2 linked regions of the Bosea sp. 685 genome follow. The main gene of each other region encodes a partner of the protein of the gene in region 2 in a complex. Links are inferred from orthologs where the notes say so. Each region holds a gene or a part of one and is shown on either strand. Other genes may lie near its edges. The genes, in order: RMR04_RS04785 and dapF.

What was found.
Region 1: the proteins of dapF (region 2) and RMR04_RS04785 are in contact, whole or in part, in a solved structure (PDB 5YGU), measured with the Escherichia coli proteins. The link is inferred for Bosea sp. 685 from one-to-one orthologs.

Annotation. Positions count from the first base shown.
Region 1 is NZ_CP134779.1:801,893-805,197, reverse strand. The notes cover bases 133-3,125. They hold RMR04_RS04785 (RNA pyrophosphohydrolase), read left to right. Parts: upstream 133-1,370; coding sequence 1,371-1,880; downstream 1,881-3,125. Other genes in these bases: RMR04_RS04775 (SDR family oxidoreductase), read right to left, coding at 2,653-3,125; hisE (phosphoribosyl-ATP diphosphatase), read left to right, coding at 2,109-2,459; RMR04_RS04790 (divergent polysaccharide deacetylase family protein), read left to right, coding at 160-1,374. Also shown: more of RMR04_RS04775, read right to left, coding at 3,126-3,305. UniProt on the Escherichia coli protein: Master regulator of 5'-end-dependent mRNA decay.
Region 2 is NZ_CP134779.1:1,397,263-1,400,563, reverse strand. What follows is about bases 291-3,279. They hold dapF (diaminopimelate epimerase), read left to right. Parts: upstream 291-1,337; coding sequence 1,338-2,222; downstream 2,223-3,279. Other genes in these bases: mtaB (tRNA (N(6)-L-threonylcarbamoyladenosine(37)-C(2))-methylthiotransferase MtaB), read left to right, coding at 2,222-3,279; RMR04_RS07805 (GyrI-like domain-containing protein), read right to left, coding at 333-1,196. Also shown: RMR04_RS07810 (MBL fold metallo-hydrolase), read left to right, coding at 1-173; more of mtaB, read left to right, coding at 3,280-3,301. UniProt on the Escherichia coli protein: Involved in the succinylase branch of the L-lysine biosynthesis and in the biosynthesis of the pentapeptide incorporated in the peptidoglycan moiety. Catalyzes the stereoinversion of LL-2,6-diaminopimelate (L,L-DAP) to meso-diaminopimelate (meso-DAP).

The sequences.
Region 1 (3,305 bases), 600 kb from region 2 along the record:
CGCCGCCCGGCACTCGACGCGCGGCTCGCCACACGACAAGACTAGGCGCGCGGGCCGTTGATTCGGGCCGCGCGATCATGCTGCCGGGAACCGGACTCGCTCTCGGGGACCGGCATGCTTGCTTAAAGTCTTTGCTCTCTTAGCTGAGGACGGCTGCCCTTGGCCGGAACGCCGCTCACCGAGCTCAATCGGCCGCTCGGCCAGAATCGCCCCGCGCCTCATGGCAAACCATGGGGCCTTTGGCTTGCCATGGGGGCAAGCGGCGCTGTGGGCCTTGCGGTCATCGCTCTCCTGCTCCTCATCGCGACGCGCCGCGATCCCGATGGCGGCGAGCCGATGGCGACGGCGCTGATCGAAAAGCGTAGCCCCCAATCGCAAGCCTCATCGTCCGCTCCGACGACTTCCACTCCGGAACTCCGGACCCAGGCCAGCGCCAGTCAGCTAGAAACCGAAGCCGGCGTGACCGTGGTGCGCCCGGGCGCAGGCGCGGAAGCGCCTGGCTCGATCGTCATCACCATTCCCGACAGCCCTGCGACGATAAAGCTCGCCCCCTCCCCCGACAGCCGGCTGGTCGAGCGCACGCGCTACGGCCTGCTGCCGAAGACCGGCCCCGACGGCGCGACGCCCGCCCAGATCTATGCCCGCCCGCTCGGGCCGCAGCCCACGACCAAGCCGGCAGGGCGGATAGCCCTCCTCGTCGGCGGCCTCGGCATCAGCCAGAGCGGCACTGCCGACGCCATCGCCAAATTGCCGGGCGCGGTGTCGCTGGCCTTCGCGCCCTATGGTCCGGAGCTGGAGCGCACGGTCCAGCGTGCGCGCGGCGAGGGCCACGAGATCTTCCTCCAGGTGCCGATGGAGCCGTTCGACTATCCCGACAACGACCCTGGCCCGCAAACCCTGCTGACCGGCCCGAAGGCGGCTGAGAATATCGACCGGCTGCAATGGGTGCTCGGGCGCTTCACCGGCTATGTCGGCATCGTCAATTTCCTCGGCGGGCGCCTGACCGCGGACGACGCCGCGCTCTCGCCGATCCTGCGCGAGATCTCCGGACGCGGGCTCATCGTCGTCGATGACGGCTCCTCCTCGCGCAGCCTGCTCGCGACCTCGGCCACGCGCGCCCAGATCCCGGCGATGAAGGTCGATCGCGTCATCGACACGGTCGCCCGGGCCGACGCGATCGACAAGGAACTCGCCATGCTGGAAGCGCTGGCGCGCGAGCAGGGCATCGTCATCGCCTCGGCGAGCGCCCTGCCCGTCTCGATCGAGCGGATCGCGCGCTGGGCCCAGTCGCTCGAGGCCAAGGGCATCCTCGTCGTGCCGGTCAGCGCGGCGCGCGGCTTCCGAAACCCGTCCTCGACAGGCTCTCTGCGATGATCGCTTCCCCACCCAAGGGCTATCGACCTTGCGTCGGCCTCGCGCTGTTCAATAGGCAGGGCCTCGTCTTCATGGGACGGCGCGCCAATCGCAGCCTGCGCGAGCATGTCGCGGAAGGCCATGAATGGCAGATGCCGCAGGGCGGCATCGATGCGGGCGAGACGCCGCTCCAGGCGGCGAGGCGCGAGTTGCAGGAGGAGACCAACGTCACCTCCGCGACCCTGCTCGCTGAGGCGCCCGGCTGGCTCAGCTACGACCTGCCTGTCGATATCGGCAAGGAGGCCTGGAGGGGGCGCTGGCGCGGCCAGGCACAGAAATGGTTCGCCTTCCGCCTCGACGGCCCTGATGACGAGATCAATACGCTTACCCCCGCCGGCGGCCACAAGGCCGAGTTCGACGCCTGGCGCTGGGAGAAGCTGGAGCGGACGCCTGCCTTGATCATCCCCTTCAAGCGCGAGGTCTATCTTGAGGTCGCGACATTGTTTGCGCCCTTCGCCAAACCTTAGAGCATCGCTCCGAAAAGCAGAGTCCGGTTTTCGGAAGAAGTCGATGCAAACTCAAAGAGTTACAGCGTCGGACCGATACTGTAACGGTTGCGCCTCCAGCTCAATCCCCCAATTCTCCTTCCCCTTGGGCACATCCGCGTTAAATTGAGCCGACGAATGATTCGCCCGCCGGGCCTGCCCCGACGCGGCTGTCATGAAACCCACATGCAGCGGGGTGACGCTCTAGGAATGGTTGATTCGGTCAGCAGATTGCACGCCGCCGTCCTCGCAGCACGTTCGCGCGATCCCGCCTTTTCGCGCACCGCCAAGCTGCTCGGCGAAGGCATGCCGAAAATGGCCAAGAAGGTCGCCGAGGAGGCCGTCGAGGTCGGGCTCGAAGCCGTGCAGGGCGACCGCCGCCGCACCATCCTCGAAAGCGCCGACCTGATCTATAATCTGGTGGTGCTCTGGAGCGAGATCGGCATCGCGCCCGACGATGTCTGGCGCGAGATCGACCGCCGCGAGCAGCTCTACGGCATCGCCGAGAAGCTGCCTAAGGGCCGCCCGATCAAGCTCGCCCAGCAGATCGACGTGGGCTGACGGCCGGTCCCACCTCTCGCCGTCATCCTGGGCTTCGCCCTCGGGTCCGATCTTCGATCGGCCCAAGGATAAACTCCGCGAAGTCCCGGGATCCATCGTAGAGCTCCGGAGCCCTCCGATGGATCCCGGAGCTGCGCCGCTTACGCGGCTTGTCCAGGATGACGACGAGGTTCGTTCGCCCTTTCCGGATAGATCAGCTCAGCATCCGCGTATCGCCGCAGACCGAGACCTCCTGGCCCGAGATCGTCTTGCCGAAGGGCGAGGCCAGGAAAACGATCTGCTTGGCGATGTCGTTTGGATCGACGAAGCGCTTGATCGAGACGCCGGCAAAGAGCCGCGCCGCCATCTCGTCATGCGAGATATTCATGCTGCGCGCCTTGTTGGCGATGACGCTCTGGATGCGCGCGCCGTCGACCAGCCCCGGGCAGATCGCGTTCGCCCTGATGCCGAACTCGCCGAGTTCGGCGGCCAGCGCCTTGGTGAAGCCGATCACGCCCCATTTCGCCGCCGCATAAGGCGAGCGCAAGGGAAAGCCGTGCTTCCCCGCCTGGCTCGACAGGTTGACGATGCTGGCGTTGGCGGACTGCTTGAGATGCTCCACCGCAAGCCGCGTGCAGTTGAACTGGCCGGTCAGGTCGATGGCGACGCAAGCGTCCCAGTCCGCCGGATCGATCTCATCGACGCGGCCTGTCGGCCCGGCGATGCCGGCATTGTTGACCAGGCAGTCGAGCCCGCCCAACGCCGCCAGCGCCTCCCCGAACATCCCGCCCACGGCCTTGCGGTCGGAGACGTCGCAGACCGATTGCGTGATCGCCGGGTCGCTTTGCGCCATCGCGGCCAGCCCAT
Region 2 (3,301 bases):
TGATGACCTCGCTTAAGGCGCGCCAGGCGATCGGCCATCACTGGGGCACGTTCCAGCTCACCGACGAGGGCATCGAGCGCCCGCCCGAGGCGCTAAAAGTGGCCTTGGCGCAAGCCGGCCTGCCGGAGGAGCGCTTCAGGCCGATGCGGCCAGGGCTGAGCTGGACGGCTTAAGCTTGTCCACCGCGTTATCCCGGGTGAAGCGGAGACCCGGGATCCGAAGCGCGTCATGGTCGGGCTTGACCCGACCATCTCCGATTTCAGCCAGCTGGTCATGCGATTCTCAGGGCGCAAGCCCGAGAATGACGCTTCAGGCCCGAATACGCCCCGCGCTCAGCGCGGCTGGACGTAGACGTTGATCTCGAGGTTCGGATCGCCCGGATCGTTCAGATCGCTGACATACTCCTCGAGGAAGGCGTCCTTCACCACGATGCTCTTGGCTTCGAGATAGGCCGTGATCGTCTCATAGGTCGAATCGATGTCGTCATAGGGCGCGACATGGACGAAGCGCAGCGAGGGTCCAGCCGGGGACAGGCCGACCTTGACGCCGCGCGCGAATTCCGAGGTCCGCGCCCCCTCCGGCGCCTGCCCGACCGGCAGCATCGCCTCGAAGCGGAAACCATTGTCGTCGGTTTCGACGAAGAGCGTCAGCGGCCGGCCGGCGATCGGCAGCCCAGCCTTGGCCGCCTCCTCGCGCAGAATCTTGAAACTCTCGCTCAGGCGCTGGAAGCCCTGATCCCAGCTCGACTGGCCGGCAAGCGACAGCACCGGCTTGGAGACGAGCAGGACGGCGTCGACATCGCTCGAATCGCCCCGCTTGCCGGCGAGCGTCGCGTTCGGATCAGGCAGGCCCGCCTGCTGCTGCGGCACGGGCGGCACCGGCAGCGCCGGACCGGGGGCCGGCAGGGTCGGAGGCGGCTGGACCGGTTGCGGCTCGGGCGGAAGCGGCGACGCCGGCGGGGGCTGGACGGGCTGCGGCGCGGCAGGCCCCTGCAGCACCGGGGGCGGTTGAACCGGCTGCGGCTCGGGAACGGACGGGGCGGCCTGCGCCTGCGCAGGAGCAGCCGCACCCGGCGGCGGCGCGAGCGGGGCGGACTCAACAGCCGTCGGAGGCGCGACACGCGTCTGCGCGAAGGCAGGCATGGAGGCACCAAGCAGCGCTGCGAGCGCCAGAACACCAATCCGGGAAATCCGCATCATCATGGTCCTGACCAAAAAGAACGATTCGCGCCCTTGCAGCGCAACATAGAATGTCCACCTTCACGCAGGAACGGGCGAAGGGTGGCTTTTTCGCGTCGGCTCCCTCATAGACGCCGTAGTTTGTGGACGTGTGACCGAATGAACGCTCTGGCAACCCGCCGGTTCCTGAAGATGAACGGTCTGGGCAACCAGATCACCGTGCTCGACCTGCGCGGATCACAGCTGCGCGTCAGCGAATCCGATGCGCGTGCCATCGCAGCGCAACCCGGCGCCCGGTTCGACCAGCTCATGGTGCTGCATGACGCCCTGACGCCCGGTACAGACGCCTATATCCGGATTTACAACACCGACGGCTCGGAAGCCGGCGCCTGCGGCAACGGCACGCGCTGCGTCGCCTGGGCGATGATGGCCGACCCTGCCATGGGCAATCCGTCGAAGACCCGGCTGACGCTCCAGACCAAGGCCGGCCTCCTGCCGGCTGTGCGCGAGAGCGAGCTCGTCTTCACCGTCGACATGGGTGCGCCCCGCCTCGCCTGGGACGAGATCCCGCTCGCCGAACCGTTCCACGACACCGCCCATTTCGAATTGCAGATCGGCCCGATCGACGATCCGATCCTGCATACGCCCTGCGCGGTCAACATGGGCAACCCGCATGCGGTCTTCTTCGTCGACGATCCCTATCGCTTCAATCTGGAGCAGATCGGGCCGCTGCTTGAGAACCATCCGATCTTCCCCGACCGCGCCAATATCGAGCTCGCGGCGGTGACGGCGCCCGATCACATCGTGCTGCGCGTCTGGGAGCGCGGCGCCGGCATCACCCAGGCCTGCGGCTCGGGCGCTTGCGCGGCCCTAGTCGCAGCGGTGCGGCGCGAATTATCCGCCCGCAAGGCGGTCGTCAGCCTGCCCGGCGGCGATCTCACCATCGAATGGCGCGAGCGCGACGGCCATGTGCTGATGACCGGCCCGGTCGCCTTCGAATGGGAAGGCGTGATCGAGCCGGACTGGTTCGAGAGGGCGGCCTGATGGCGCTGGAGGTCGTCACCTTCGGCTGCCGCCTCAACATCGTCGAGAGCGAGGCGATCCGCGAGCGGGCGCAGGCGGCCGGCCTCGACGACCTCGCTATCGTCAACAGCTGCGCCGTCACCAGTGAGGCGACGCGCCAGGCCAGGCAGGCGATCCGTCGATTGAAGCGCGAGCAGCCTGGCCGGCCGGTGGTGGTCACGGGCTGCGCCGCGCAGATCGAGCCCGCCCGCTTCGCCGCCATGCCGGAAACCGCGCGCGTTCTCGGCAATGCCGAGAAGATGAGGCCCGAGACCTGGGCGGCGCTCGCCCGCTCCAACAGCTTGCTCGGCGACGCCGAGGCCGCAGCCGACGACAAGATCGCCGTCTCCGACATCATGGCGCAGACGACCCTGTCCGATGCCCGAACCGGCCGCTTTGCCGCCCATACACGCGGCTTCGTCCAGATCCAGAACGGCTGCGACCATCGCTGCACCTTCTGCGTGATCCCGTTCGGCCGGGGCAATTCGCGCTCGCTCGCGCTGACCGAGGCGGTCGCGCAATGCCGCCGGCTGAGCGAAGCCGGCGCGAGAGAGATCGTGCTGACGGGCGTCGACCTGACGAGCTATGGCCGCGACCTGCGGGATGCGCCGAGCTTGGGCCGGCTGGTGCAGGCGATCTTGCGCGCCTTGCCCGAATTGCCGCGCCTGCGCCTCTCCTCGATCGATGCGGTCGAAGTCGATGACGAACTCCGCGAGGCGATTGCGACCGAACCGCGCCTGATGCCGCATTTGCATCTCTCGCTGCAGGCCGGAGACGATTTGATCCTGAAGCGGATGAAGCGTCGGCACGGCCGCGAGGATGCGATCCGCTTCTGCGCGGAGATGCGGGTCTTGCGGCCCGACATCGTCTTCGGCGCCGATTTGATCGCCGGTTTCCCGACGGAGGACGAGGCGATGTTCTCGCGCTCGCTCTCCTTGGTCGAGGAATGCGGCCTGAGCTTCGTCCATGTCTTCCCCTATTCGCCGCGCCCGGGCACACCGGCCGCGCGCATGCCGCAATTGCCGGGGGGCATCGTCTCGGAACGGGCGAGCCGCCTGCGC